3 regions of the Streptomyces sp. NPDC046887 genome follow, and region 3 is predicted to be linked to each of the others. Evidence: riboswitches for the same ligand, from Rfam matches in the RefSeq annotation. Region 3 holds a riboswitch; each other region holds the start of a gene.
The links. Region 3 has a riboswitch for cyclic di-AMP ahead of ABZ945_RS19380 (M23 family metallopeptidase). Riboswitches for the same ligand answer to the same signal wherever they lie in the genome.
Positions count from the first base shown of each region.

Region 1: linked by a shared signal. The riboswitch ahead of ABZ945_RS13655 (transglycosylase family protein) and the one ahead of ABZ945_RS19380 (M23 family metallopeptidase) in region 3 are both predicted to bind cyclic di-AMP.
Region 2: linked by a shared signal. The riboswitch ahead of ABZ945_RS06940 (LysM peptidoglycan-binding domain-containing M23 family metallopeptidase) and the one ahead of ABZ945_RS19380 (M23 family metallopeptidase) in region 3 are both predicted to bind cyclic di-AMP.

Region 1 covers NZ_JBEYXH010000011.1:81,487-91,492, reverse strand. The annotation lists gene eno (phosphopyruvate hydratase) at 1-1,270, opposite strand, end outside; gene ABZ945_RS13655 (transglycosylase family protein) at 1,588-2,334, opposite strand; cyclic di-AMP (ydaO/yuaA leader) riboswitch at 2,338-2,527, opposite strand; gene ABZ945_RS13650 (transglycosylase family protein) at 2,847-3,812, opposite strand; gene ABZ945_RS13645 (cytochrome P450) at 4,033-5,349, opposite strand; gene ABZ945_RS13640 (nucleoside triphosphate pyrophosphohydrolase) at 5,346-6,425, opposite strand; gene ABZ945_RS13635 (SurA N-terminal domain-containing protein) at 6,464-7,114, opposite strand; gene ABZ945_RS13630 (serine/threonine-protein kinase) at 7,428-8,975, opposite strand; gene ABZ945_RS13625 (hypothetical protein) at 8,972-9,655, opposite strand; gene ABZ945_RS13620 (N-6 DNA methylase) at 9,817-10,006, opposite strand, start outside.
Region 2 covers NZ_JBEYXH010000004.1:205,821-215,826, reverse strand. The annotation lists gene ABZ945_RS06945 (tyrosine-protein phosphatase) at 1-696, opposite strand, end outside; cyclic di-AMP (ydaO/yuaA leader) riboswitch at 1,277-1,431, shown strand; gene ABZ945_RS06940 (LysM peptidoglycan-binding domain-containing M23 family metallopeptidase) at 1,435-2,340, shown strand; gene ABZ945_RS06935 (SGNH/GDSL hydrolase family protein) at 2,561-3,355, shown strand; gene ABZ945_RS06930 (MBL fold metallo-hydrolase) at 3,648-4,859, shown strand; gene ABZ945_RS06925 (NB-ARC domain-containing protein) at 5,063-7,243, shown strand; gene ABZ945_RS06920 (CDP-glycerol glycerophosphotransferase family protein) at 7,179-8,948, opposite strand; gene ABZ945_RS06915 (hypothetical protein) at 9,158-9,568, opposite strand; gene ABZ945_RS06910 (hypothetical protein) at 9,679-10,006, opposite strand, start outside.
Region 3 covers NZ_JBEYXH010000020.1:12,209-22,214, reverse strand. The annotation lists gene ABZ945_RS19385 (PP2C family protein-serine/threonine phosphatase) at 133-1,221, shown strand; cyclic di-AMP (ydaO/yuaA leader) riboswitch at 1,511-1,642, shown strand; gene ABZ945_RS19380 (M23 family metallopeptidase) at 1,835-2,941, shown strand; gene ABZ945_RS19375 (aldo/keto reductase) at 3,056-4,000, shown strand; gene ABZ945_RS19370 (PrsW family intramembrane metalloprotease) at 4,025-5,362, opposite strand; gene trmB (tRNA (guanosine(46)-N7)-methyltransferase TrmB) at 5,439-6,212, opposite strand; gene lhgO (L-2-hydroxyglutarate oxidase) at 6,699-7,991, opposite strand; gene ABZ945_RS19355 (MFS transporter) at 8,153-9,631, opposite strand.

The DNA of each region.
Region 1 (10,006 bases), on a different contig from region 3:
AGCGGGGGAAGGCGGAGCGGCCGGCGTAGACCGCGGCGTCGTCCAGCATCTCCTCGATGCGCAGCAGCTGGTTGTACTTGGCGACGCGCTCGGAGCGGGCCGGGGCGCCGGTCTTGATCTGGCCGCAGTTGGTGGCGACGGCGAGGTCGGCGATGGTGACGTCCTCGGTCTCGCCGGAGCGGTGCGACATCATGCACTTGAAGCCGTTGCGCTGGGCCATCTCGACGGCGTCCAGGGTCTCGGTCAGCGAGCCGATCTGGTTGACCTTGACCAGCAGGGCGTTGGCGATGCCCTCCTCGATGCCGCGGCCCAGACGCTCGGGGTTGGTGACGAACAGGTCGTCGCCGACCAGCTGCACCTTGGTGCCGAGCTTCTCGGTGATGGTCTTCCAGCCGGCCCAGTCGTCCTCGAACAGCGGGTCCTCGATGGAGACCAGCGGGTAGGCCTCGACCAGCTCCGCGTAGTAGTCGGTCATCTCGGCGGCCGAGCGGGACTTGCCCTCGAACGCGTAGGAGCCGTCCTTGTAGAACTCGGAGGCGGCGACGTCCAGGGCGAGCGCGATGTCCTTGCCGGGCTCGTAGCCGGCCTTCTTCACGGCCTCCAGGATGAGGTCCAGGGCCTCCCGGTTGGAGCCGAGGTCCGGCGCGAAGCCGCCCTCGTCGCCCAGGCCGGTGGCCAGGCCCTTCTCCTTCAGCACCTTCTTCAGGGTGTGGTAGACCTCGGCGCCCCAGCGCAGGGCCTCGGAGAAGGACTCCGCGCCGATCGGGGCGATCATGAACTCCTGGATGTCCACGTTGGAGTCCGCGTGCGAGCCGCCGTTGAGGATGTTCATCATCGGCACCGGCAGCAGGTGCGCGTTGGGGCCGCCCAGGTAGCGGAAGAGCGGGAGGTCGGCGGCCTCGGAGGCGGCGTGCGCCACGGCGAGGGAGACGCCGAGGATGGCGTTGGCGCCGAGCGAGGACTTGTCCGGGGTGGCGTCCAGGTCGAACATCGCCTGGTCGATCAGCCGCTGCTCGGTGGCGTCGTAGCCGACGAGCTCCGGGCCGATCTGCTCGATGACGGCGAGGACGGCCTTCTCGACACCCTTGCCGAGGTAGCGGTTGGTGTCCCCGTCGCGGAGCTCAAGGGCCTCGAACGCGCCGGTGGAGGCACCGGACGGGACGGCGGCACGGCCGGTGCTGCCGTTGTCGAGGCCGACCTCGACCTCGACCGTGGGGTTGCCTCGCGAGTCGAGGATTTCCCGGGCTACGACGACGTCGATGGACGGCACGAGCATCTCCTTCTGGGATGTGACGCAAGGGGTGACGCGTGGAGTGCAGGGCCGGTAGGGCCTTGCGGCAAGAGCCTAACCGCCCGGGGGTCCGCCGCCCGCCGACGCCCGCCCGCTGGGACGAAAAAGGGGTCATCCGATGGGATCACCGGGCAAACGGCCGCAGACCTACCAGCCGGTAGCCGTGTCCGGCCCCCCGGGGCCGGATATGGCGGACCCCGGCCCGGACGGATCCGGGCCGGGGTCGCCGTACGCCGCCGGTGTCCGCGAAAAGCACCGGCGGCGCGCCAGTGGCGGCCCCGAGGGGGCCGCGGGGCTCAGCTCAGGTGGAGCTGCTGGCCCGGGTAGATCAGGTCGGCGTCGTCGACGATGTCCTTGTTGAGGTCGAACAGCTTGCTCCAGCCGCCCTGGACCTTCTTCGCACCGGCGATGGTGGAGAGGGTGTCGCCCGTCTTCACCTTGTACTCGCCGTCGCCCTTCTCGACCTTCTTGCCGGTCGGGGTGGTGACCTTCTCGCCGGAGCCCGAGGCGGAGCCCGAGCCGGTGTCGGCCTTCGGGGCGGCCTGCGGCGCGGTGCGCTGCTGGCTGCGGGTGGTGGGCTGCTCGGCCTTGCGCTCCTGCTGCTGCGGCTGGGCCTGGGGCTGGGCCTGCTGCTGCGGGGCGGACTCCTCGCCGCCGCCGCTCTGCGCGGACGCGCCGGACAGGTCCACGCCGCAGCTCGGCCAGGCACCCTTGCCCTGGCTGGCGAGCACCTTCTCGGCGACCGCGATCTGCTGGGACTTCGAGGCCTGGTCGGCGGTGGGGGCGTAGCTGGTGCCGCCGTACGCGGCCCAGGTGGACGCCGAGAACTGCACACCGCCGTAGTAGCCGTTGCCGGTGTTGATGGACCAGTCGCCGCCGGACTCGCACTGGGCGACCTTGTCCCACTCGGCGGTGGTGGCGGCGGAGGCGGAGGTGGCGCCCAGCAGCGGGGCGGCCACGGCGGCACCGGTGATACCGGCGAACGCGGCGAAACGGACGGCCTTGGACGGGCGACGGTGCTTGGCCTTGCCGGAAAACAGCATGGGTCATCTCCTCACCGACGCCTGCGAGGTGAGCTGTCGGGTTCGGGCGAGTGAGTTGGCCCGGTCGCGCGGTGGCGACTTCACCCCAAGCCGGTCCGGTCGGTCGTACGGGACTCCTGACGAGTCCTCGCACGGCGGCCGTCCGCGGCACTTACCTTGGGTCCCCCGCTCCTGCCTTCGGCGCGTGAAGCGACGACTGTGCCCGACGGCCGGCGGCAGGATTCGGCGTTCCGGTCGGCGGGGCCCGCGGTGAGCGAGCGGTGACGACCGTAGACACAGACCTCGCCCGAGATCAAAAACGGACATCAAGGTCAATGCGCCCGTATCGCGGCGCCTGTGACGGGCGTTTGCGCTGGTAGCGGGCACAGTGGGCGTACCGGACGCACGAGGGGCGCCAGTTGGGCCAAAGAGACTCATGTCTCACTCGCGCCCCACCCGCCCAGAAATGGACAAACGGCCACGTAATCCCCTTGGGATCACCTGGCCGCAGGCCCGTTTCCGCCGCTGTCTGACTACTTCTGATCGTCCGTCAGCTGGAGGTCCTGACCGGGGAGGATGAGGTCGGGGTCGGTGCCGACGGTGTCCTTGTTGGCCTCGTAGAGGGCGGTCCAGCCGCCGTCCAGCTCCCGCTCCTGGGCGATGGCGGTGAGGTTGTCGCCGGGCTGGACGGTGTACGCGCCGGGGTCGGTGCCCACCGAGCCGCGCTCGGTCCCCTCGCCGCGCGAGGTGCGGGTCTCGCCCTCCCGCTCGCCCTCGGTGCCGTCGGCGGCGGTCTCCTCGTCGCCGGGCAGCCCCGGGCCGGTGGCGGCCGGCTGCTGGTCGCGTCCGGCCTCGTCGGCCGGGTCGGCGTCGGTGCTCGCGGACGGGTCGGCGGAGGGCTCGGTGGCCGGCTCCTCCTCGGGCGCGGGCTTGCCGCGGTGCTTCCCGGTGCCGGAGGCGGGCGCCTCGGTGTCCGCGGTGGTGGAGGCGGAGGCCCGGGCGTCGGCGGCGTCGGTCTTCTCCGGCGCCTCCGGCTCGATCTCGGGCCGGTCGGCGTCACGGGAGGCGGTGCCGGTGGTGGGCGGGGCGGCGTCCCGGTCGCCGTGCGGGGTCTCGGCGGACTTCGCCGGCTTGCCGTCCGGGTCACCGGCGGACGGGGACGGGGAAGGGGCCGGGTTCCGGGAGGCGTCGTCCTCGCCGAGCCCGGCGATGGGCGCGCAGGTCTGCCAGGCCGCCGCGCCACCGGCCGCGTACACCTTCTCGGCCACCGCGATCTGCTGGGAGCGGCTGGCCAGATCCGGCCGGGCGGCGTGGGTGAGACCGCCGTGGGACTCCCAGGTCTCCTGGGACATCTGGAGCCCGCCGTAGAAGCCGTTGCCGAGGTCGGCGCTCCACATGCCGCCGGACTCGCACTCGGCGACCCGGTCCCAGGTGGCGGCGTCGGCCGCGGTGGCGGTGCCCGCGCCCAGCAGCGGAAGGGCGATGGCCGATCCGGTCACCCCTGCCGCGACGACGATGGCGGGGGCTTGACGGGGTCGTCGGTGCCGGCCGTTCCCGGAGCGCATGCGGTGAGCCTTTCGCGTGACAGCTGAGGTGTCCGAGAAAGTAGCGGCATTCGAACGTCAGTCACAAGTCGATGCAGCGGAGATCACGCCAAGATCACAATTTTGACGCGGTGTCAGCTTGCGTCATGTCGGATATGACCGGACGAGCGGGGACCTACCGACTCCCCGGGCCCGCCGACGCGGGCGTGAAGGCGACCGGGAGTTGTCTCAGCCCCCGCATGATCAGGCCGCCGCGCCAGCGGAGTTCGGCCGGGTCGGCGTCGAGGCGGAGGTCGGGGAGGCGGGTGAGCAGGGTGGCCAGCGCGGTCTGGCCCTCCAGCCGGGCGAGCGGGGCGCCCAGGCAGTAGTGGATGCCATGGCCGTAGCCGAGGTGCTGGTTGTCCCGGCGGGCCAGGTCCAGGGTGTCCGGCTCGGCGAACCGCTCCGGGTCCCGGTCGGCGGCGGCGAGGACGACCAGCACCGGGTCCCCGGTGGCGATCCGCTGCCCGCCCAGGGTGAGCGGCTCGGTGGCGAACCGCCAGGTGGCCAGCTCCACCGGGCCGTCATAGCGCAGCAGTTCCTCCACCCCGGTCTCCAGCAGCCCCCGCTCCCCCGCGGCCAGCGACTCCTGCAACCGGGCCCGCTGGCCCGGGTTGCGCAGCAGCGCGTACACCCCGTTGCCGATCAGATTGACGGTGGTCTCGAACCCGGCGAAGAGCAGGATGAAGGCCATGGCGGCGGCCTCGTTCTCGGTCAGATGCTCACCATGGTCCGAGGCCCGAATCAGCCCCGAGATCAGATCCGTCGGCTCCTGACCCGGCTCGGCGCGCTTGCGATGGATCAGCTCGGCCAGATAGCCGCGCATCTTCTTCACCGATCGGGCGACGCCGCCGCGCGGCCCGCCCCCGTGGCGGATCATCATCCCCGCCCAGTCGCGGAAGTCGTCCTGGTCCTCGCGCGGGACGCCGAGCAGGTCGCAGATGGCGTAGATGGGCAGCGGGAAGGCGAACTCATGGATCAGGTCGGCGCTGCCGCGCGCCGCGAAGCCGTCGATGAGCCGATCGGTCAACTCCTGCACCCGGGGCGCGAACTCGGCCACCCGGCGCGGGGTGAACGCCTTGGAGACCAGCCGCCGCAACCGGGTGTGGTCCGGCGGGTCGATATTGAGCAGATGGGTCATCAGCTCGGCCTTGCGCTCGCCCGGAATGCCGGTCTTGCCCTTGGCGTGCGCCGGCTCGTCATGGTGCGCCGGGTTCTTGCTCAGCCGCTGGTCCGCCAACGCCTGCCGGGCGTCCCCGTACCGGGTGACCAACCAGGCCTCCACCCCGCTGGGCAGCCGCGTCCGGTGCACCGGCTCATGCTCCCGCAGCCAGGCGTACGCCGGATACGGATCGGTGGCGAACTCCCAGGTGAACAGCTCCGGCGCGGGGGCCCCGGAGACGGGGCAGTCGGCGGGGGTGTGTCCGGGGGCGGAACCGGGGGCGGTGCTCATCGGTCGCCGTCCTCCTGGTGCGTGGCGGCCTCGGCGTCCGAGCCGGGGGCCCGGGGGGCGGATGTCCCGGGGCCGGAAGGATCACCGTCCTCGTGGTCCTGACCCCTGCCCGCGGGCAGCCCCTCGGCAGCGCGGATGGCGTCGCGGTAGGCGCGGCCGGCGGCGCGGAGGGCGGCTTCGGGGTCGATGCCCTGGGCGTCGGCGCGGACGGCGAGGGCGAGCAGGTCGTAGCCGAGGCCGGGGCCCGTCGGGAGCGGGACGTCCAGACCGGCGGTACGGACCCGGCTCGCGAGCTTGGCGGCGAGGGCGAGGCCGGGCTGCCCGACCGGGACCCCGTCGGTGACCGAGGCGCGCTGCTTCTCGGCGGCCTTGGTGCGCAGCCAGTGCTCCTTGACCTCCTCCGGGGTCTCGGCGCGGGCGTCGCCGAAGACATGGGGGTGGCGGTGGATCAGCTTCTCCACGATGGTGCCGGCCACCTCGTCCACCGAGAACGGCTCCTCGGGGTCCTCCTCGGCGATCCGGGCGTGGAAGACCACCTGGAGCAGTACGTCCCCCAGCTCCTCCCGCAACTCGTCCCGGTCGCCGTCCTCGATGGCCTCGACCAGCTCGTACGCCTCCTCCACGGCGTACTTGGCGAGGCCTTCGTGGGTCTGGCGGGAGGACCAGGGGCAGGCGCGGCGGATCCGGTCCATCACCTCGACCAGGTCGAGCAGCCGGGCGCCGGGCAGGTCGTAGGAGCCGGGCAGCAGCTCCAGCTCCGGCATGGCGGTACGGCCGGAGCCGGCCAGCCGGGCCAGCCCGTCGGTCAGCGCCCGATCGCCCTCCCCGGTGGCCAGCACGACCACCACCGCCCCGCCCGCACACGCCCCGACCAGCTCCTCGGCGGAGGGGGCGGCGGACTCCACGGTGACGCCCGCCTCGGCCAGATACGGCAGTTGGGGGTGGTCCGGGTCGGCGCACAGCACCCGGTCCGCCGTGCGCAGCGCCTGCCAGGCGGGCCAGGACAGCAGTCCCGGCGCCACCCGGTGGCTGGCGGTGAGCAGGACGATACGACCGGAGGGGGAGATCTCGTTCACCCCTGAAACGTACCGCCGGTGGAACGTACCGCCGGAGGTCAGGCCTGCTCGGGCTGGGCGGGCTGCCGGGCGGTGACCTGCCGGAGCCAGGGCGCCCGGTACTCGCCGAGCTGGATCTTGGCGTCGTCCCAGGTCCCGTAGCGCGGGTTCACGTCGATGCCCATGTCCTTGGACGCGGCGGTGAACAGCCCGGTCAGCTTCTGCTGGCCGGCCGGGTCGTTGCCGGCGCCCGCCTTCTCGGCGATCTTGCCCATCAGGACGTTCCGCCGGACCACGGTGTCGATCTCCTCGGGCGCCACCCCCTGCTGCTCGAGCAGCATCGCGGCCAGCTGCTCCTCGCCGCCGCTCTGCGCGGCGGCGGACTTCCGGGTGTCCTGGATCTCCTTGCGGCTGGCGGTCACGCCCTGCCCGGCGGCGACCCGGTCCACCACCCGGTCGAAGATCATCCCGTTCAGCTTCTCCCGGCTGAGGTCGCCGGTGGCCCGGATGAGCTGCGCCGACTCGGGCGAGGACTGCTGGGCGTCGCGCACCTGGCGGACCTGCGCCTGGAGCGCGGAGACCTCGATACGGTCGCCGCCGACGACGGCCGCCGCGCCGGGACGGGCCTCGCTCCCGCAGGCGGTCAGCAACGGGGCGGCGGCCAGGGCTGCGGCGGTGGCGGCGAGAGCGGTGCGACGGCGGCGGTGCAAAGGAGCCTCCCGGCGTGGGTCGTGCGGCGGTGGACAACGACCTTGCGGTGATCGATGGTATGCAGCGGATGTGGCGCGTACCACCGTTTCGACACCACCGGTATCGGTGGCACCACGCCTACCGCTGCCCCGTGCAACGAGCGACCGGCACCCTTGGGTGCTGCCGCCCGCCGCACCGGGGCCCGGGCTCCGGTGCACCAGGAGGAGCCGGTCAGCGACAGCCGGCTGACAGATACGGCCCCGGAGTCCAGAGGGGTCGATCAAGGTACCGGGTCGACCGTCACCGGCTGATCTCGAACACCCTGCCCGGGGCTCAGAAGCCGCGCATCTGGCGTTGGCGGTCCAGGGCGCGGCGGAGCTCGGTGGCGAGGGGGTGGTACGGGCCGTAGGCGCGCTCGGTGTCGTAGAGGAGGTTCTGCAACTGCTGGTGGGCGGCGCTGTGGTCGCCCATGGCGAGCAGCAGGTTGCCGATGCGGTGGCGGATGTCGAAGGCCCGGGAGAGGTCGGCGCCCGGCGCCAGGGTGGTGCTCTCGTGGTACGGCAGCAGGGCCCGGTACTCGGTGAGCGCGGCGGCGGTCTCGCCGAGCTGCTCCAGGCAGAAGGCCGCGTCGTAGCGGAATTGGAGGGTGGCCGGGTCGCCCGGGCCGGCCTGGTGGGCGCGATCGTCGGCGAGCCGGCGCAGCTCGGGCAGGGCGCGGCGGTACTGGCCGTCGTCCATCAGCGTGGAGGCGTACTGCTTGCGCAGGATGCTGACCACCGGGGAGTGCTCGCCGTGCTCGGCGGCGGCCGCCGGGAGGATGGAGCCGAGCAGGTCCACGGCCCGGGCGATGCTGCCTTCGGCGAGCAGCCGCTTGACCTCCTCCACCGCGCCGGCCACGTCCAGGCGCGCGGTGGGCGGGGCGGTGGGGGGCGCGATCGGCGGGGGCGGCGGGATGACCGCGGCGGTGGCCGAGGCCCGGTCGGGCCAGGGCGCGTAGGGGCGGGCGAAGGGCCGGGTGGGGTCCATCGGCCCGGCCGTCCCGCCGCGCGGGGGCAGCAGCGGGGCGAGCGCCTCGTACACCGCCTGGGCGCCGTCGGGCCGGTCCTGCGGGTCCTTGGCGAGCAGCCGGAGCACCAGCGCTTCGAGGGGTTCGGGGACCTCGGGGCGGAGCTGGCGCAGCGGCAGCGGCGGCTCGTAGAGGTGGCGGTGGAGCACCCCGAGCGCGGTGGAGCCGGTGAAGGGGACGTTCCCACTGAGGAGTTCGTGGAGCAGCGCGCCGAGCGCGTACAGGTCGGTGTACGGGCCGACCGCGCCGCCCATGGCCTGCTCGGGCGCCATATAGGCGGGGCTGCCGATGGGCGAGCCGGTGTGGGTGAGGCGGGTGGTGTCGGTGTCGATCGCGGAGGCGATGCCGAGGTCGAGCACGGTGACCGTGCCGTCCGGCTTGACCATGACGTTCCGCGGCTTGAGGTCGCGGTGGACGATCGGCACGGCGTGTACGGCGGCGAGCACCGCGCAGAGCTGGGCGGCGACCCCCACGGCCCAGCGCCAGGGGTAGGGGTCGTGCTCGGAGAGGTGGTCGGCCAGGTCGGCACCCTCCACGTACTGCATGACCAGGTAGAGGTCGCTGTCCTCGCTGCCGGCGTCGTGCACGGTGACCAGGCCGGGGTGGCTGACCTGGGCGGTGACCCGGCACTCGCGGACGAAGCGGCGGCGCATCTCGTCGGCGGCGGTGGCCGGGGCCATGGCGTCGGGGCGCAGCAGCTTGACGGCCACCCGGCGGTCCAGCCGGCTGTCGTAGGCGGTCCACACCTGGCCCATGCCGCCCTGGCCTATCAGGGTGGACAGTTCGTAGCGCCCGGCGATGAGGCGTCCGTTCACTTCTCCTCTTCCCGGCGGCTGTCGCGGCCGTCCTGCCGGTCCTGCCGCAGGAGGTCGCTGAGCTCGTCGAGTTCGGCGCGGACCTGGTGGATGCGGTGCGAGGGCGGCTGGGGGGCCGCGGGGTGCTGCCGGGGCTCCGGCGGCGGGGTGGCGGCCGGTATCTGCTGGTGTGTGGGGGGCTGGTGCGCGGGGGGCTGGTGCGCGGGGGGCTGGTGGACAGGAGCCTGGTGCGGCGGCGGGGTGTGGTGGGGGGCGGGGGTGGTAGCGGGCGCCGGGCCCGGGTAGCCGTAGCCGCCGCCGGTGCCGGCGGAGCCGTAGGGGGCGGTGCCCAGCCGGTTGAAGTGCTGGACCTCCAGGCTCAGATAGATGCCGAGTACCCCGGCGATCAGCAGGATCAGCCATACCAGGATCACCACCGCCGCCCCGTCGGTGATCTCGTTCTTCACGTTCGTCGGGGCCGTCCCGGCGTAGATGAACAGCCCGACGGTGAGCAGCAGCGTCAGCCCGAACAGGAACCAGTCCCGGGGGCGCCGGGTGACGAGGGCGAGCCGCAGCATGGCGGCCCAGCCGAGCAGTCCGCAGCTGAGGAACGTCAGTACCGAGAACAGCACGCGCAGGCCGACGAGCGCGCCGTCGGAGGGACGCCGGGGCGGTGGCGGTGCGTTGCCGGGGCCGTACATTGCTGCTCCTGGGCGGACGAGGTGCGGGCGCGGATGCGATCCGGATGTGGTTGCTCTGCGGAGGTGAGCGTATACATCGACACCGACAGGGCGGCCGGGGTTGCACCGAACCGTTGCCGAACCGATCACGATCGCGCCTCGGTGGCCCCCCGTGGGAGGCCTCAGGCCTCGATGGCGCCGTCCGTGAGCCCGTCGTACATGCCCCGCACCAGCCGTTCGCCGAGCCGCCCGGCCAGCCGCAGCGCGGCCTCGAACTCGGCCAGCGCCCGGAACCGCTCGCCGAGCCGCCGCTGTTCGGCGAGCGGCAGCCGCGGCAGCTGCAACCGGCGTACGTCGAGCCGGGTGGAGGTG
Region 2 (10,006 bases), on a different contig from region 3:
CGTCCGCAGATACTCGATCCGGGCCTCGAACAGCGGGTTGAGCAGCTCCATCACCTCGGCGGACATCCCCGTCGCCGAGGTGTCGGTGCGGCGCACCTTGTAGCGGCGGCTCGGCTCGTTGGACTTCAGATAGTCCTCCTCGATCGCCTCCCGCTCCACCCCGAGGGCGAGCAGGGTGACCGCGACCGACAGCCCGGCCCGGTCCTTGCCGGCGGCGCAGTGCATCAGCGCCGGCACGCTCTCCTCGGCGAGGGCGTGCAGCACCCGGCTGTGCTCGCCGGTGCGGTCCGTGATGATCGAGCGGTACGAGGCGATCATCCGGTTCGCGCCCTTGCCGTCGTCCAGGATGGCGCGCAGCTGGTCGAGGTCGCCGTCCCGGACCATGGTCCAGAACTCGGCGCCGTCGGCCGGGTCGGAGAGCGGGATGTTCACGTTCCGCACGCCCGGCAGCGCGATGTCCGGCCCCTCCAGCTTCTGGTCGGCGGAGTTGCGGAAGTCGAAGACGGTGTGCAGCCCCAGCGTGGCGAGGAAGGCGGCGTCCTCCCCGGTGGCGTGTGCGAGGTGGCCGCTGCGGTAGAGCGTGCCCTGCCGCACCCGCCGGCCGTCCACCGTGGGCAGCCCGCCGACATCCCGGAAGTTGCGGACCCCGGTCAGCTCGGGCTCGGTGGACGGTGCCTGCGGCAGCTGCTGGGTCACGAAGGTCTCCTCCGCGTCTGCCGTCGGCGCCGGCCGCCGACGAGGTCGCGGCTCCGACGATACGGCACGGTCACGGCGTACCAGGAGGGGCCGTACGACCCCGGACCTGCGCGGACCCGCCGCGCGCGGGCTCGGCGCCCCGGGGAGCCCCCGGTCCGGATCGGCGACCCCTTTGTCCGTTTCGGCACCCATGCACGTAAGGCCCGTTGTGTCGGTGCGAAGTGCGTTCTCCGGTGCCCCAGGGGCTGACATGACCGTATCGACTCGCCCCTGACTGGGAGCATCTGTCCGAATTGCTTGTTTGGCTATGTTCCGGGCCAACCTGCCCTGGTCGTGGGGTAAATGGGCCGGAGCGCGTGAGCAGCGTCATAACCGTGACGGTCCGTGCCCGCCAAGGGCTCCCAATTGCCGTGCTGGGGACGGGAACTCATGATCCGTAATCCACACAGGGTGACCGCGATTCCGCTCCGTTCGCACCCCTAGGAATACCCACCGGAAAGCCGCGGCTTGTTCGCGCCGACTCCGCTCGCTTAAGTTCACGGCAATCCGGCCGGACCGCCGAATCCTGCCACCGGCCCGGAATTCACACTCACCCACGCGTGGCAGGAGCGGGGGACCCAGGTAGTACGCCGAACCCCGGGAGGGGCCCGGCTCGGGGTGAAGCCGTGTCAGTACACGGCCGGACATCTCCAGTCCGAACCCGACAGCTCACCTCGTAGGCGCCGGAGAGGATTCGCCATGCCCGGCAAGGGTAAGCACCGCCGTCCCAAGTCCAGCACCCTCACCCGCGGCTTCGTCGCCGCCGGCACCGGTGGCGCCGCCATCGCGCTGCCGCTGTTCGCCGCGAGCGGCGCCCACGCCGCCGAGCAGAGCGCCCCGGCCGCCGCCGCCCAGACCGCCGCCGTGCAGCAGGCCGCGCACAGCGCCGCGAAGGCCGCGCCCCGCAGCTACACCGTGGTCGCCGGCGACTACCTCGCCAAGATCGCCCACAACAAGAACGTCAAGGGCGGCTGGCAGAAGCTGTACGAGGACAACCGGAAGGTCGTCGGCGAGGACCCGGCGCTGATCATCCCGGGCATGAAGCTGACCCTCGGCGCCAAGTCCGGTGGAGCCGAGGCGGCTCCGGCCAAGCCGAAGGCCGACGCGGACCGCGCCTCCCGGAGCACCGCCCGCTCCGAGGCCCCCAAGCCCGAGGCCCCTGCCGCCGAGGCGCCCGCCTCCTCCGCCTCGACCAGCGGCTCGGGCTTCGTCGCCCCGGTCGACGGCGGCATCGGCACCCCGTACCACCAGTCCGGCTCCATGTGGTCCTCCGGCTACCACACCGGCGTCGACTTCGCCGCCTCCACCGGCACCCCGATCAAGGCGGTCGGCCCGGGCACCGTGGTCTCCGCCCAGTCGGGCGGCGCGTACGGCAACGAGATCGTCATCAAGCACGAGGACGGCAACTACTCGCAGTACGCCCACCTCTCCTCCCTCGGGGTGTCCGCCGGCCAGACCGTGAGCGCCGGCCAGCAGATCGGCCTGTCGGGCGCCACCGGCAACGTCACCGGCCCGCACCTGCACTTCGAGATCCGCACCAGCCCCAGCTACGGCTCGGACATCGACCCGCTGGCCTACCTCCGCAGCCACGGCGTCGGCATCTGATCCCTCTCGGCCTCTCCGCCGCCGCCTCCGCCCGGCACCCGCACACGGTGCCGGGCGGAGGCGCGTCCACTGCCTCCACCCCCCCCGCAATTCCGCCCCGTTTTTCCGCACCCCGCTTATTCCGCGCTTGGGGGAAAATTGACCGGTGGCAAACATCACGCCCCGTCAACCCCTCCTTACGGTCGCGTAGGTCACATCCCGCGTAGAAGGATGACCTGCCGTGGCAGACCATTCGACCTTCAGTGAACGTGACGTATGCGGGTCGTACGCGGCGATCGGTGACAGTTTCACCGAGGGCGTCGGGGACCCGGGGCCCGGTGGGGCCTTCGTCGGCTGGGCGGACCGCCTCGCGGTGCTCCTCGCGGACCGGCTGCCGGAACCCGAGTCGTTCCGGTACGCCAACCTCGCCGTACGCGGACGGCTGCTCGACCAGGTGGTGGCCGAGCAGATCCCCCGAGCCCGGGAACTCGCCCCCGACCTGGTGACCTTCTGCGCCGGCGGCAACGACATCATCCGCCCCGGCAGCGATCCGGACGATGTGGCCGAACGCTTCGAGCGGGCGGTCGCCGCGCTGGCCCCGGTGGTCGGCACGGTCCTGGTGACGACGGGCTTCGACACCCGGGGCGTCCCGGTACTGCGCCATCTGCGCGGCAAGATCGCCACCTACAACGGCCATGTCCGGGCGATCGCCGACCGGTACGGCTGCCCGGTGCTGGACCTGTGGTCACTGCGCACCGTGCAGGACCGGCGGGCCTGGGACCTGGACCGGCTCCATCTGTCGCCCGAGGGTCACACCCGGGTCGCCCTGCGCGCCGGGCAGGTGCTCGGCCTGCCGGTCCCCGCCGACCCGGACCAGCCCTGGCCGCCGCTCCCTCCGCGCCGCACCCTGGAGGGCCGCCGGGACGACATCAACTGGGCCCGCGAGTACCTCGTCCCCTGGATCGGCCGCCGGCTGCGCGGCCAGTCCTCCGGCGACCACGTCTCCGCGAAGCGCCCCGACCTGCTGCCGCTCTGAGGCGGGGGGCGGCGGCCCTGGGCTGGGGTCTGCGGTGCCGGGCTACGGCCCTGGGGGCTGGGGGCTGTGGTGCCGGGCTGCGGCCCTGGGCTGGGGCCTGTGTTTCCGGGCTACGGCCCTGGGGGCTGCGGTGCCGGGCTGGGGCTGCGTTTCCGGGGCCGGGCTGCGGCCCTGAGGCCGGGACCTGCGTTTCCGGGGCCGGGCCGCCCGGGGCCGCCCTCGCCGAGGGTGCCGCCTGCCCGCTGTCAGAGCCGCCTCCCATAATGGAAAGCCCCTCACCCGTGGAGGTCCTGTGACCGGCTCCCTGCCCCGCCCGGGGTCCCCCCTCCCGCCGCGCGCCCGGCTTCGCGCGATACGCCCGGCCGCCTTCGGCGCGGACGCCGGCGGGGAGCGCTGGGCACGCGTCCAGGCCTCGCCGAACTTCGCGGACGGCGTGTTCCGGAACCCGGTGGGCACCCGCCACCGGCCCTCGGGCTCGTCCCTGGAGTTCGCCCGGACGTACTTCGAGAAGGAGTCGAAGGCCCGCCGGGCCCCGGCCGGGCGGATCCCCGTGCACCCCACCACCGTCGCGGACCTCGCCCGGCCAGCGGCCACCGGCCTGCGCATCACCTGGCTCGGCCACTCCAGCGTGCTCGCCGAGATCGACGGCGTCCGGGTCCTGTTCGACCCGGTCTGGGGCGAGCGGTGCTCCCCCTTCTCCTTCGCCGGGCCCAAGCGCCTGCACCCGGTGCCGCTGCCGCTCGCCGCGCTCGGCCCGGTGGATGTCGTGGTGATCTCCCATGACCACTACGACCACCTGGACCTGCCCACCATCCGGGCCCTCGCCACCACCGACACCCTCTTCGCGGTGCCGCTGGGCGTCGGTGCCCACCTGGAGCACTGGGGCGTGCCCGTCTCCCGTCTGCGCGAGCTGGACTGGCACGAGTCGACCGAGGTCGGCGGGGTCCGGCTCACCGCCACCCCGGCCCGCCACTTCTGCGGGCGGGGACTGCGCAACCGGCAGCACACCCTGTGGGCGTCCTGGTCGCTGGCCGGCCCCGAGCACCGGATCTTCCACAGCGGCGACACCGGCTACTTCGAGGGCTTCCGCGAGATCGGCGCCGCGCACGGCCCCTTCGACGTCACCATGATCCAGCTCGGCGCCTACAGCGACTTCTGGCCCGACATCCATATGACCCCCGCCGAGGGCCTTCGCGCCCACCTGGACCTCCAAGGGGCCGCCCCCGCCGGGGTGCTGCTGCCGATCCACTGGGGCACCTTCAACCTGGCCCCGCACCCCTGGGCGGAGCCGGCGGAGTGGACGAGGGACGCGGGGGAGGAGGCCGGCCAGACCGTGGCGGCCCCCCGCCCCGGCGAGCCGTTCGAGCCCGGCGGGACGGTGCCCGTGGAGCCGTGGTGGCAGGCGGTGTCCCATCCGATCGCGCGGCCGTGGCGGGGTCGCCAGGACATGCCCGTGGTGTCTCTCGAAGGGGAGCCGAGCGCCGGGAGGACGGAAGTCGGGTGATCCGCGTGCGCGACGGCCTCGCATGATCGGCTGCTCGGAAGAGGCCGCCACGCGGGACCGGTGGCCGGCTCCGGGGAGCACGGCTCCGCGGCGTGGCGGAGCCACTCCCGTGCCCGCCTGGTGTCCAGTACGGTGGCCTTCGGTCGATCGGGAGGCACCGGCCGCGGAGCGGTGGGCGGGTGCGAGGGCGGAGGCGGTTACCCATGAGCGCGGCAGACGGCCCGGAATCCTCCGTGCGACCGGCGGTGCGCAACAGCATGGCCGGGGGCACCGTTCACGGACCGGTGGTCATGGCGGGCGCCGTCCACGGCGACATCGCCTTCAACTACCACCTCACCAACGCGTCGGGTACGAGCGATGGAAAGCCGAACCAGGTACCCCGGCCCCCGCGTCAGTACATCAACCACGAGGGCACGCTCCGCCGCGTCGACGCCTTATTCCGTTCGGGAACGGCTGAGGGGGAGTACGCCTGCCCCATCGGCGTGATCAGCGGTCTGCCCGGTGTCGGCAAGACGGCGACGGCCTCCCAGGTGGCCTACCGCAGCCGCGGGCACTTCCCCGACGGCCAGTTGTTCGTGGACTTCGCCACCGTGCGCAACGGAGCCGAGGCCGGTGTCTCGGACGCGCTGGCCATGTTCCTGCGCGCGTTGGGCGGAGAGAACACCGTCATCCCCCCGTTGCTCTCCGAACGTGCCGCCCGCTACCGCAGCCTGTCCTCGGAGAAGCGGCTGCTGGTGGTGCTGGACGACGTCAGCCGGGCCGCACAGGTCACCGCGCTCCTCCCGCACGGGCCGGGCAGCGCCGTACTCGCGACCAGCACCTCACGACTGGGTGAACTCGCCCTGGACGGCGCCGAACTGCTCCCGCTCGGCGTCCTGGACGACGAGAGTTCCGTCCGGTTGCTCGTGGCGCTCTGCGGTACGGAGAGACTCGGCAGCGACCAGGAGGCCGTCGTCGCCCTGGCCCGGCGGTGCGAAGGCCTGCCCATCGCCCTGCGGATCGTGGCGGCGCGGCTGATGACCCACCGGAGCCTGACCGTCCGGGAGCTGGTCGACGAACTGGCCGACGAGCACGGCAGGCCGAGCCGGGCGTCCGAGTCCGCCGAACCCGAGGAGCACGGCGCCATGGCAGCCCTCGACCTCGTGTACCGGGAGCTGCTCGCGGGAGCGGCCAGGCTCTACCGCGTTCTGGGCTGTCTCCCGGTGCGGACCTTCGACACCGGACTGGCGGCTGTCGCCGCCCGGCAGGAGCGGCAGGAGGTCCGGCGGCACATGGACGTGCTGCACGAGGCCGGTCTGCTCACCGCCACCGACGACGGCCGGCACCGGCTCCACACCCTCGTCGCACGGCACGCCCGTGCCGCCGCCGAGGAGAGCGAGCCCGCCGACTTCGAACGGCGCGTCGTCCAGCGGGCGGCCGGCCACTACCTGGCCCTCACCCTGCTCGCCGACCTCGCCATCCGGGAAGACCGTCTGCGCATCGTCGACGTCGCCGAAGTCCTCGGTGCTCCGGAACGGGAGCGGGGCACCAGCCCGTTCGAGCAAGGGGACAGCCCGAAGGCGGAAGCGATCAGCTGGCTGGTGGCGGAACGCCCGAACCTTATGGCGGTTCTGCGGGCGGCGGTCCGTTTCGGCCTGTACCGGCAGGCCTGGCAACTCGCGGAAGTGCTGACCGTGCTCTTCCTGCACCACCGGCACGTCGCCGACTGGCGCGAGTCCCTCGAACTGGGCATCGAGGCGGCGGCCCAGGACCGCCATCCGGCAGCGGAGGCGCGGCTGCGGAGCCTGCTCTCCCGGCCCTTGCTCGACTTCGACCAGGACGAGCCCGCGTACTCCCATCTGGAAGCCGCCGAGCGGCTCGCCGTCGAGTCCGGGCACCTGGTCCTCCAGGCATCGGTGCAGGAGTTCCTCGGGCGGTACTGGAGTCGGCATGATCCCGAGCTCGCGGTGGCGGCCTACCGGTTGTCGCTGTCCCTCAACGCCGAGGCCGGAGAGGTACGGGGCGAGGTCCTGGCCGCCTACTTCCTCGGCTGCGCGCTCAGCGCGACAGGCGATCACGGAACCGCGCTGGAAACGGTGAGCGAGGCCCGCCGCAGGTTCCTCTCCCTGGAGGACCGGCGCATGGCAGCCCGTGCGCTGGCCGATGCCGGGCGCATCCGCGGACGCCTCGGTCAGCGGGAGGAAGCACGGGACGCACTGGCCGAAGCGGCGGCCGAACTGGGCAAGCAGGAGGCTCTGGAGTACCAGGCGCAGGCCCTGGTCGATCTGGCGGAGCTCCAGGAGCGGGCAGACCGGGCGCAGGACCACCTCCGGGAGGCGCTCAGCCTGTACGAGAAGCTGGGGAGTCCCCGGGCCGCCGACGTCCGGGCACGCCTGGCCGGTTGACCGGTGAAGGCGGCGTCGTACGCAGGGTCAGGGACAGCTCCTGCCATCGCCTCCCGTGCCGCACGGCCACCCTGGCGCCATCCGGTTCCACACCGTACCGAAGGAGGCCGTACACCGCGGCCGCCGCGGCCGCCAGATCCGGGCTGCTCCCGTCGGCGGGCCGCGCCGCCACGATCCGCTGGTCCTTCAAGCGGAGCAGGCAGAGGCCGCCGACGGCCGCGGCCGCGACACGGACCCCCGGGAAGTCGGCGAAGGTGCGGTGGAGCAGGTCGGCGGCACCGTCCGGCGTCACCGCCGGCGAGGTGTGCAGCAGGACGGACGCGCCCTCGCTGAGACGGGTGTCCGGCTCGTCCAGGTCGCAGGCGAGGTGCCAGTACCGTCCTTCGCCCTCCTGTCCCTCCCGGCCCACGGAGGCGGGGAAGCGCCGCACCTCCACCCGCAGCCGCCCATCGGGACCCTCCTGCACGGAGGTCTCCACCAGGGTGGCGGTCAGGCGCTCCGCCTTCGCGGTGGGGGGACCAAAGGCCCGGGCGCCGCGCTCGCGGGCCGGCTCCTTCGGCGGGGCCAGGTCGAGCAGGTCGTAGACGAGACGGCGAAGACGCGGCATGGCGACGCCCGGTTCGGCGAACGCGCGCTCACCGATGGCCGCGAACTGTCCCGCTCGGTGCTTCTCCTCCGCCTCCTGGACCTGGGCCTCCAGTGGCGCGTCCGCGTCGAGCCAGCCGGCCGCGGAACGGAGCGCGAAGCCGGCGGTCCCCGGAACGGCCTCCGAGCCGAACGCGGCGAGAAGAACCGGCTTGTCGAGCGCCGCGGCGTACAGGGTCACCGAGCCGTTGTCCCCGATGACCAGGTCCGCGGCCGTCAGCGTCTGCTGCCAGCCGTCCGTCGGATCGATCAGCAGCAGGCCCGCCTCCATGGCGGAGCGCTGCATCGCCCGTATCTGCCAGGCGCCGTGCCCGGACCAGACATTCGGGTGCAGGACCAGCGCCACCCGTGCCTCGTCGACGGGGAGTTGCGACAGCAGCCGGTGGGGCAGGTCGGGAGTGCTCGCGATCAGCGACTCGCTGCCCCAGGTGGAGGTCACCATGATCAGGCGCTGCTCCGGACGGACGCCGAGCGCGGAGCGGTAGCGCTGCCTCCAGTGCGTACTGGCCCGCAACCGGTCGAAGCAGGGGTCGCCGATCAGCACGGTGCGGCCGGCGGTGTCCGGTCGTGCGGCGGCCAGTTGCCGCTCCTGGTCCGGGTGCGACACCGCCAGCCAGGCCCGCCGGCGTCTCAGCAGTTCGTCCGCGACCAGCCCGGACAACCGTGTGCCGAAACCGGCGGAGTCCGGTACGAGCTTCTGGAACCCCACTCCGTGCGGCAGCACCAGCACCGGGTATGTGCCCTCCGGGGCGCCGATGTTCTCACTGGCCGAGATCAGCAGGTCGGGTGCGACGTCGCCCAGTTGGTCCCAGGGGATCGTCCGGCATCGCAGGGACCGCAGCAGCTCCAGCACGCCGTCGTTGAAGGCGGAGGACGGGTCGTAGGCGAAGACCACGGCGACCCGGCCGTCGTCATGGACGATCTCCGGCACCACGTCGAGCAACCGGACCAGCGACGTGACCGTTCGTGCCGCCACCACAAGGGTGCGTTCGGTGCGGAAGGTGCGCCAGCGAGGCGCGTCCGGACCGACCGGGACGAGAACGCGCCTGTCAGACTCCACCGGGCACCTCCGCACGACCAGGTGCACTCCGACAGTCTGTCAGACAGTCTGAGGGCTCCCGGCTCCCGGCTCCCGGCTCCCGGCTCCCGGCTCCCGGCTCCCGGCTCCCGGCTCCCGGCTCCCGGCTCCCGGCTCCCGGCTCCCGGCTCCCGGCCAGTCTGCATATCGCGAATCACGTTCCTGATCAATCCTCTCGAACCCAGCGCCTCTCAGTTCGCCGGATCGGACCGCACGTTGAAGGTGAGGTTCGAGAAGTCCCGGCCCTGGACCACGGTCTCCTGCCTCCCACCGCTGATCTCGTTGTGCACCTGGCCGCCGGTGTCGACCGCTTGGGCCTCCCGCCACCAGGTGGCCAACGCGGAACCGAACTCGGCGTCCAGGGCCGCTCGTACACCGAGCGCCGTCACCAGGGCCTGCGCCCGCATCGGTTCCCCGGGCGCCTCCTGGAGGGACGCCACCTCGATCTCGCCGGTGCCGGGGCCTGCCTCGTCGGGTCCGGCCTCCCCTCGGCGGAAGGGGCGCCGGACGAGCGTCGTGAGTCCCTGCCATGCCTGGCGGCCGGCCTCTCCGCCGAGGCCTCCCGCCAGTGCCGCGAGCGCTGCCGCTGAAATCGGATCCATGGGTGAGCTCCCCGTGTCGACTGTAGGACCCACCTTAGGAGCAGCCTGCCCATCAGGGGCGGGTTGCGGGGATCTCGACGCCCCGGCCGGAGCCGTTCGACTGCTCGGGCTCACTCAGGACGGTGGCAGAGGAAGCAGCCCTCCCAGTACGGGAGCGCGCTGAGGACCCGATGCCGGGCGCAGGAGGCCACCGCGCGTTCCTCCAGCGGTGGGAAGACCCCCTCGGTGGAGGGGGTCTCGGGCGGTTCGAAGGACTCGACCATGGCGGCGAACGTCCGCAGATAGCCCGGGGCGAAGGGGGGTTCGTAGCCCAGCTCGTCCCACCGATGGCGGGTCAGCGCCAGCGCGGTGGAGCGCAGGACGAAGTCCTTCGACCGGGCACGCTCGGCCGCGGACGCGCCCCACTCGACGTCCTCCAGGTCGAAGCCGACGCCACCG
Region 3 (10,006 bases):
ACGGGGCGCGGTAGCGGTCGCGGCCGTGGGCGGACCGGCAGGAGAGCAGCGGTGGGGCAGCGAGCGCGGCAGGACGGCACCGGCCCGGCAGGGAGTGGCGGCCGGGCCAGGGGTGGCGCCGCGCGGCGCTTTCTGCGGGCGGTGCCCGCGCTGATGATCATCGGCGGGGTGCTGTACGACCAGCTGACCCCGCCGCGCTTCACCGCGGTACCGCTGTTCGCGGCCGCCCCGCTGGTGGCCGCCCCGTTCTTCACTTACCGGGCGACCCTGCTGGCCGGGATCTTCGCGGTGTTCGCCGTGCTGCTCAGCCATGTCGGCAACCGGACGATCGTCGAGGGGCCCGCGCTGACCGAGGTGCTGACGGTGGTGACCGTCTCGGCGCTGGCGCTGCTCGTCAACCGGGTGGTCCGGCGCAGCGGTGAGCGGCTCGCCTCGGCGCGGGAGATCGCCGAGACCGCCCAGCGGGCGGTGCTGCCGGTGCCGGCCGAGCGGATCGGCGGCCTCCAGGTGGCCGCCCGGTACGAGGCCGCACAGGAGGACGCGTTCATCGGCGGCGATCTGTTCGCGGTGCAGGAGACCCCGTACGGGGTGCGGCTGGTGGTCGGGGACGTACGGGGCAAGGGGCTGGGCGCGGTCGAGGCCGTGGCGGTGGTGATCGGCGCGTTCCGGGAGGCGGCCGAGCAGGAGAGCTCGCTGGAGGGCGTGGCCCAGCGGCTGGAACGGGCGCTCACGCGCGAGGGCAGCCGGCGGGACGGGCTGGACGCCTTCGAGGGGTTCACCACCGCGGTGCTGGCGGAGATCCCGCGCGGCCGGGGGGTGGTGCGGATCGTCGACCGGGGGCATCCGGAGCCGCTGCTGCTCCATGCGGACGGCAGGATCGTCCGGCTCGTCCCCGTCGAGCCGGCGCTGCCGCTCGGCATGGCGGAGCTGGGCGCCTGGCCCGACCGCTCGTACGAGGTGGCCTTTCCGTCCGGGGCGACGCTGCTGTTCTACACGGACGGCCTCTCCGAGGCGCGGGATCCGCAGGGGGTGTTCTACGACCCGGTGGCCCGGCTGCGGGGGCGGATCTTCCCGGGGCCGGACGCCATCCTCGACGCGCTCACGGACGACGTACGGCTGCACACGGCGGGCGGCGCGAGGGACGACCTGGCGCTGCTGGCGGTCGCGCGCCCCGCGGTGGGGCAGCCGCCCCGGCGCCGCACCATGCCGGTGGTGCCCTGAGCTTCCCGGAGGGGGTCGGGTATACGGAGGGTGATCACCATGGCCCCGTCCGTTTCTCCCGTGACAGGGATACGGAGAGGGCGCGGCGGGTACCCGGGGGCCGGTGGTGGATACATGCGCCGGTGAGGCTTCTGAGGGGTGGTCAACTCGACCCCGTATCAGCGCATCTGCCCAGGTCCGTCCCTCCTTCGGAGGCCGAACGATCGCATGGAGCGGCTTGGAATCCGAGCCCCGGGTCTATTAACGTTCGATAACGCAGCGCGGTCGTCCCAGCCGTCGGCAAGACGGCGCCGTGCGCGCGCCGAATTCCGCTCGGAAACCGGGGAACCACCACTTTGGGGTGAATCGGGCCGCTTGGCCCGTAGGAGACCTTCCTGCTCCGAACCCGTCAGCTAACCCGGTAGGCGCGAAGGAAGGAAAGGAGTGCGCCTCCGTGGCGTCCAACAGGCCTGCCCCCGAGACTTCTTACGGTCCGGGTGGCTCCCTTGGCATCACGGCCGCTCCGGCCGGTCCGTTCTCCTCCTCAGGCTTCCCGGGCGCCGCCCCGGCAAACGACCCGATCGGCCCGGAGGCCGCCTTCGGCCCGGATGGCTCGTTCGGCCCGGATGGCTCCGTGTTCGGCTCGGATGGCTCGTTCGGCCCGGACGGCTCCGCACTCGGTTCGGATGGCTCGTTCGAGGAGTGGAACCCGACCGAGGAGACCGTCCGCCCCGTGCGCGGTCGGCACCGGGTGGCCAAGCAGCGCGGCGGCCTGGCCCGTAGCTCCACCGTCCTCGGTGTGGGCGTCATCGCGGCGGTCGGCGCGGGCGGTATGGCCACCGCGCAGAGCAAGCCGCCGGTCTCCATCTCCCTGCCGGACGCCGTCGCCGACAAGCTCCCGGACGCCGCGTCCCTGCCCGGTATCGGCTCGCTGATATCCGGTGACGAGGAGTCGGGCGAGGAAGCGGGCGGTGCGGTCGCGGCCCCGGGGACGGCGGCCCTGGCCGGCACCGCCGACCGTGGCGGCGCCGCCGACGCCGGTGAGGCGCTGCGGGCCCGGATCCTCCAGCAGGCCGAGCAGGCCCAGGCGTCCGCCGACGCCGAAGCGCGGGCCGCCGCCGAGCGGAAGGCCGCCGAACAGGCCGCCACCGAGGCCGAGAAGCAGCGCGGTGCGGCGGACAAGGCCGCCGAGGCCGAGAAGGCGAAGAAGGAAGCGGCGGCGAAGAAGGCCGCCGAGGAGAAGGCGAAGGCCGAGGCCAGGGCCAAGGCGGCCGCAGAGGCCGAGGTCGAGGCGGAGCCGGAGAAGCCGGCTCCGGCGGAGAAGCCGGCCGAGGCGGCGGGCGACTGGTCGCTGCCCACCTCCTCGTACACCATCACCTCCACCTTCGGGCAGGCCGGCTCGATGTGGTCCTCCGGCTACCACACCGGTCTCGACCTGGCCGCGCCGACCGGCACGCCGGCCAAGGCGGTCCACGGCGCCACGGTCAAGTCGGCCGGCTGGTCGGGCTCCTACGGCTACCGCATCGTGCTGGAGCTGGCGGACGGCACCGAGGTCTGGTACTGCCATCTGTCTTCGATGACGGTCGCCGCCGGGCAGCAGGTCGGCGCCGGGGAGACCATCGGCCGGGTCGGCGCCACCGGCAATGTCACCGGGCCGCATCTGCACCTGGAGGTCCACACCCCGGGCGGCCAGGGCATCGACCCGCTCTCCTGGCTGCGCGGCAAGGGCCTCACGGTCTGACGGAGCGGCCACCCGGCCCCCGCCCGCCCCCGCTCCAGGGCGGAATAGCGCTCCGGGGGCGGAATACCGCTCCGGGGCGGAATAGGGCTCCGGCGGGGGCGTGTTCTGCCCTCCATGACCTCTCTCCGCAAGCTGGGCACGTCCGACCTGCTCGTCTTCCCGCTCGCCCTGGGCGGCAACGTCTTCGGCTGGACCGCCGACCGGGCGCAGTCCTTCGCCGTGCTGGACGCCTATACGGCGGCCGGCGGGAACTTCGTCGACACCGCCGACACCTACTCCTCCTGGGCCCCCGGCAACCAGGGTGGCGAGTCGGAGACGATCATCGGCGAGTGGCTGGCCGCCCGCGGCAACCGGGCGGACGTGCTGATCGCCACCAAGGCCGGTGCCCATCCTGACTTCAAGGGGCTGGCCCCGGCCACCCTCCGGGCGGCCGTGGACGCGTCGCTGCGCCGGCTGGGCACCGACTACATCGACCTCTTCTACACCCACTACGACGACCCCTCGGTCCCGGTCGAGGAGTTCGTGCCGGTGCTGGACCAGCTGGTCCGGGACGGCAAGGTACGGGCGATCGCCGCCTCCAACATCTCGCCCGAGCGGCTCCGGGAGGCGCTGGACTTCTCCGCCCGCGAGGGGCTGGCCGCCTACAGCGCCCTGCAACCGCACTACAACCTGGTCTCCCGCGACACCTACGAGGGCGGGCTGCGCGACCTCGTCGAGCGCGACGGGCTGGCGGCCGTGCCGTACTACGCCCTGGCCTCGGGCTTCCTCACCGGCAAGTACCGGCCGGGCACCGAGGTGGACAGCGCCCGGGCGGGCGGCGCCGCCAAGCACCTGGAGTCCGACCGCGGCCGCACGGTGCTCGCCGCGCTCGACCAGGTCGCCGAGGCCCATGGCGCGGAGCCGGCGACGGTGGCCCTGGCCTGGCTCGCCGCGCAGCCCACGGTCGCCGCGCCGATCGCCTCCGCCCGCACCGTGGAGCAGCTGCCGGCCCTGCTGGCGCTCGCCGACCTCACCCTGACCGACCAGGACCTGGCCGCGCTGACCGCCGCCTCCGACTGAGCCACGCGAAAGGCCAGGAGGCGGTCAGTAGCGGTACGGGTTGTAGCCGCCCCCGTAGTTGAGGTGCGGGGGCGGTGTCCACACCCGGCCGGTGGCCTGGGCGGCGTAGGTGAGGGCGGGCCCGGCCACCTCCTTGCGCTGCCAGAGGTGGTGCAGCAGCTCCTGCTCCCGGGCGGCGAAGTCCCCGTCCGCGTTGCCCCGGCGGGCGCGGTGGCGCAGGAAGGCCAGCGAGGTGGCGAACGCCTCGTACTCCCCGACCGCCGCCGCGGCGGCCGGGCCGAAGCAGCGGGCGGCGTACGCCCGGGCCAGCTCCCGGGCGCGCATCGAGGAGAGCGCCCGGGGGACGGCCGGGGCGAGCCAGCCGGCCGCCGCGTACACCGGGAGCTCGCCGGATATCGTCCGCAGCTCGCTCTGGCGCGACCAGATCGCCAGCCAGGTCAGCAGCCCGAACACCGGGACCATGATCATCCCGTAGACGGCGAGGAAGCCCCAGGGGCCGATCGACGCCGAGCCGTTCCACAGGGCGTGCATGCCCATCGCCAGGACCAGCCCGGTGAGCGGCAGCAGCACCCGGCGGATCCGGTGGCGGCGGGCGGCGGCCGCCGCGAGGCCGAAGCCTATGCCGGTGAACACGGTGAACAGCGGGTGGGCGAACGGGGACATCACGATCCGCACGAAGAAGGTCCCGGCCGTGACGGACGCGAACCCGGCGGTGCCGATCTCCTGGTCCTCGCCGAAGGCGTTGCCCAGGTAGAGGATGTTCTCGGTGAAGGCGAAGCCGGTCGCGGAGAAGCCGGCGACCACCACCCCGTCCACGATGCCGGTGAAGTCCCGGCGGCGGAAGAAGAAGACCAGCAGCACGGCGACCGCTTTGGCGCTCTCCTCCACGATGGGCGCCACCACGGTCGCGCCGATGGTGTCCGCGGAGCCGGGGTCGGCGGTGGCGGTGGCTATCCAGCGGGTGGCGAAGGTGTTGGCCACGATGGCGACCAGGGTCGCCGCGCAGGCGCCCCAGGCGAACGCGAAGAGCAGGTTCCGCCAGGGGCAGGGCTCGACCCGGTCCAGCCAGCGGAAGGCGGCCAGCAGCAGCGGCACCGGCAGCAGGGCCAGGCCGAGGCCGACCAGGAAGCCCTGGGTGCCGGTCTGCTCGCGGACCAGCGCGAGGATCACCAGCCCGCACAGGGCGAGGACCAGGGCCAGCGCGACCGCCCGCACCAGCTTGCTGCGCCACAGGGCCCGGCGCGGCTTGTACCGCCAGCGGGCGCGCTCCGGCACCGCGGCGAACGCCGGCTCCGGTTCGTATGCCGGGACCGGCGGCTGCGGCGGGGGGTGCGGGCTGGGGTGCACGGACGAGTGGGACACGCGATCGACCCTAGCGACCGCCACTGACACCCTGCGACGAGTGTGCTACCGGCATAACCGGAATCACGGCCTCCGCCTAGGCCGACGGGACCCGGGTGAACAGCAGGTCGTGCACCAGATGGCCCTTGTCCAGCCCCTGCCCCTCGAAGCGGGTGAGCGGCCGGAACGCGGGACGGGGCGCGTAGCCGCCGTCCGGCTGGGTGTTGGCGAAGTCGGGGTGCGCGGTCAGCACCTCCAGCATCTGCTCGGCGTACGGCTCCCAGTCCGTGGCGCAGTGCAGCACGGCCCCCGGCCGCATCCGGGTCGCGGCCAGCGACAGGAACTCGGGCTGGATCAGCCGCCGCTTGTGGTGCCGCTTCTTGGGCCAGGGGTCGGGGAAGTACACCCGCACGCCGTCGAGGGCGTCCTCGGGGAGCATCTCGCGCAGCAGGATGATGGCGTCGCCGTTGGCCACCCGGATGTTGGTCAGCCCGGCGCGGTCGGCCAACCCGAGCAGGTTGCCCTGGCCGGGGGTGTGGACGTCCACGGCCAGGATGCCGGTGGACGGGTCGTCCGCGGCCATCCGGGCGGTCGCCTCACCCATGCCGAAGCCGATCTCCAGGACGACCGGGAGCCCGTCGAACAGGGCGCCCGGGTCGAGCCGGCGCTGCCCGTCGATGTCCAGGCCCCAGGTGGTCCACAGCCTCGTCAGGGCGTCCGCCTGCCCTGGGGTGACGCGGCTGCGGCGCGGCTGGAAGCTGCGGATGCGCCGCTCGAAGTGGGACCCGGCGGGATCGGGCGCGGGGCCCTCCGGGAAGCGGGGCTCCCCCTTGGAGCGGCGGTGCACGGCGGTATCAGGGAACTCAGACACAATGCCCCGATTCTACGGCCCCGCCGCCGGAGGCGGATGGGGCCGGGGACGGTCGTCGGCCTGGGACGGATGGGGCCGGGGACGGTCGTGGGCCGGAGGCGGATGGGGCCGGGGACGGTCGTCGGTCTGGGACGGACGGGCCGGGGACGGACCGCCTGGCCGTGGCCAGGACCGGGGTCCGGCAGCGCCGAGTACGAGCCCAGTCCCGCTGGGACGGGCGCGTAGCCCGCGGAGACGGGCGGGAGCGGGCGGGGCCGAGGCCCGGCGGGGTCGCAGCAGCGCCGAGGGGCCCCGTCACCGTCGGAGCGGTCCGGCGGCGGGCGCAGTCGGGCGCCGCCGATGGTGGCCCCGGTCACCGCCGAGCGGGGCCGCCAGCAGGGCGCCCGCCGAGTAGGAGCAGACCGAGCCGGCCGAGCCCAGCCGTAAGGTCACCGCCGGACGGGGCCGTCACCAGGCCGCCCGCCGACGCCCCCGGTGGTGGCCTCGTCAACGCCGGGCGGAGGGGGACTCTCCGTCCGCTGGAACCTCCGCCGGGGCCGCCGGGCGGCCCAGATGGAGCAGGGCGCGGCGGGCCACCTCGCGGCCGATGGGCAGGGCGGCGGTGGCCGCGGGGGAGGGGGCGTTGAGCACATGGACCGTGCGGTGCGCCTCGCGCAGCAGGAAGTCGTCGGCCAGCGTGCCGTCCCGCAGCATCGCCTGCGCCCGCACCCCCGCCGGGGCGGGACGCAGATCGGCCTCCGCCACCTCGGGCAGCAGCCGGCGCACCGCCTCGGTGAAGGCGCGCTTGGACAGCGAGCGGCGCAGCTCCCCCGCCCCGTACCGCCAGTGGCGGCGGGCTATCCGCCAGGAGCCCGGCCAGGCCAGCGTGGCGGCCAGCTCCCGGGGGCGCACCACCGACCAGTTGTACCCCTCGCGGCCGAGCGCGGGCACCGCGTTGGGCCCGACGTGCACCCCGCCGTCGACGCCCCGGGTCAGATGCACCCCGAGGAACGGGAACGCGGGGTCGGGCACCGGATAGACCAGCCCGCGGACCAGCCCGGGCCGCGCCAGCTCGTAGTACTCGCCCCGGAACGGCACGATCCGCATCCCCGGGTCGTCCCCGGCCAGCCGGGCCACCCGGTCGCAGTGCAGCCCCGCGCAGTTCACCAGGACCCGGCCGCGCACCACCGCCCCGGCCGTGGTGCGCACGGCCACCCCCCAGGGCCGCCGGTCCACCGCGGCCACCTCGGCCCCGTACCGCACCTCGGCGCCGCACGCGCCGGCCGACTCCGCCAGCTGCGCCGCCACCGCCCCGTAGTCGCAGATCCCGGTCGAGCCCACATGGATCCCGGCCAGCCCGCGCACCCGCGGCTCGTACTCGGCGATCTGCGCCGGGCCCAGCTCCCGCACCGGGATGCCGTTCTCCCGGCCGCGCTGCACCAGGGCGTGCAGCCGGGGCAACTCGGCGCGCGCGGTGGCGACGATCAGCTTGCCCGTCACCTCGTGCGGCAGCCCGTACTCCGCGCAGAACTTCACCATCTCCGCCGCGCCCCGCACCGCGTACCGCGCCTTGAGGGAGCCGGGGCGGTAGTAGATCCCGCTGTGGATCACCCCGCTGTTCCGCCCGGTCTGGTGGCGGGCCGGGCCGTCCTCCTTCTCCAGGACCACCACCCGGGTGCCCGGGGCGGCCCGAGTGAGGGCATAGGCGGTCGACAGCCCGACGATCCCGCCACCGATCACGAGCACGTCGCAGTCGAAACCCCGACCGCCCTGGCTGCCGTACGCGGACACCTGTGCCACCTCCCACCCCAGATAGTGCACTGGCCCACTGACAACCGCCCTAAACCGCTTCCACCCCGCGACCTCGCCGCGCCCTCGCGCCGCCCGGCCGGGCAAGCCCTCACCGACGCCCTCACCGCCCACCTCGCCGCGCCCTCGCCCCCACCCCGGGGGCGGACGGTTCAGGCCGTCGTCATCAGCAGCGGCCGGGCCCGCTCGCGCAGCTCGGCCACCCGGGGCTCGTCCCCGTACGGCTCCAGCCGGTGCAGCAGGTCCCGTACGTACTCGGTGGTCCGCGCCGAGGAGATCCGGTTGGCCACCTCCACGGCCCGCACCCCCGCCGCGCAGGCCGCGTCCAGGTTGCCCGACTCCAGCTCGGCGACCGCGCTCACCACCAGCCGCAGCCCGTGCGAGCGCACGAACTCCTCGGTCGGCCGGGACAGCGCCTGCTCGGTGAAGCGCCGCACCTGCCGGGGCAGCTTCAGGTCCCGGTAGCACTCGGCCGCGTCCGCCGCGAACCGGTCGTAGGAGTAGAACCCCAGCCAGGACGGGTCGGCGTCGCCCTCCCGGGAGCGCTCCAGCCAGCCCTCCGCCGCCCGCAGCGCCGCGCCCGCCGCCGCCGAGTCACTCGCCTTGGCGTGCGCCCGAGCCTCCACCAGCCGGAAGAACGACAGCGTCCGGGCCGTGGCCAGGCCCCGGTTCCGCTCCACCGCCGCCTGGGCCAGGTCCACGCCCTCGTCGGCGAAGCCCCGGTAGGTGGCCTGGAGCGACATCGAGGCGAGGACGTACCCGCCGAGCGGCACATCCGCGGCGGCCCGGGCCAGCCGCAGCGCCTGGATGTAGTAGCGCTGGGCGGCCTCCTGCTGCCCGGTGTCGAACGCCATCCAGCCCGCCAGCCGGGTCAGCTCGGCGGTCGCCCCGAACAGCGCGCGGCCGACCTCGTCGGAGTACGAGCCGAGCAGCAGCGGGGCCGCGTCCACCCGCAGGCACTCCGGCACCATCGAGGAGCGCCAGTCGCCGCCCCCGTACTTGGAGTCCCAGCGGCGGGCGTCCTCGGCGGCCTCCCGCAGCTTCGCCACATCGCTGTGCCCCACCCGGGTGAAGCCGTTCTCCTCCAGCGCGCAGGGCTCCCCGGCCCGCTCGGCCTCCGCGTCCGGTCCGCTCTCCGCGGCGGCCGGTGGAACCGGGCGTTCCACCGAGGAGTCGGCCGGCGTTATCAGCCAGCGGGAGACCGGGGTGGCGTACGCGCTGACCGCGAACGACCCGGCCAGCGACTGCCAGATGCCCCCCGCGCCGCCGCGCCGCCCGGCCAGGTCCAGCCGGTAGAGGTCGGTCGCCGACTTCACCGCCTCGCCGATGTCCCGGGGGAAGGCGAGCCCCACCTCGGGCGCCGGGTCGGCGTCGGCCAGCCCGATCTCGTGCAGCGGGACCGGCCGCCCCAGCTTCTGCCCGATGGCGGCGGCGATCAGATGGGGCGCGGCGCCCTGCGGGACCATGCCCTTGGAGACCCACCGGGCCACCGACGTCTTGTCGTACCGGAGGGTCAGCCCGCGCTGCGCGCCCAGGTCGTTGACCCGCCGGGCGAGTCCGGCGTTGCTGATTCCCGCGAGGGCGAGAACGGTGCCGAGCTTCTCGTTCGGCCCGCGTTGGTCCCTGGACATGCGACGCCACCCCTCGACCACATGCGGCCGCCGCGACGCCAGGCATAGGCGCGCGGCATTCGTAAACCCAGCGTAGTTCGCCGCATGCCGACCGTTAAGGGTTGGTGTTCCGTATGGCGAGATTGTTGTGCGTACGGGTGGATGGCTCCGGGCGCGTCCCGGGGCGGCCGCGCTCCGGGACCGTGGCGATGGGTGCGGGGCCGCCGGCCCGGCCCGGGTGTACGGACCACCGGTACGGCTCACGGGTACGGCGGCGGGGCGCCCGCGACGTGGACGCGCCCCGGCCGAAGCCGCCGCCCGGCGCCGCCCGGCGCCGGCCGGGGGCTGGTCGGAGCGCCGGTGGGCGTGCTCCCGGTGTGTGGCCGTGCGCCCGCC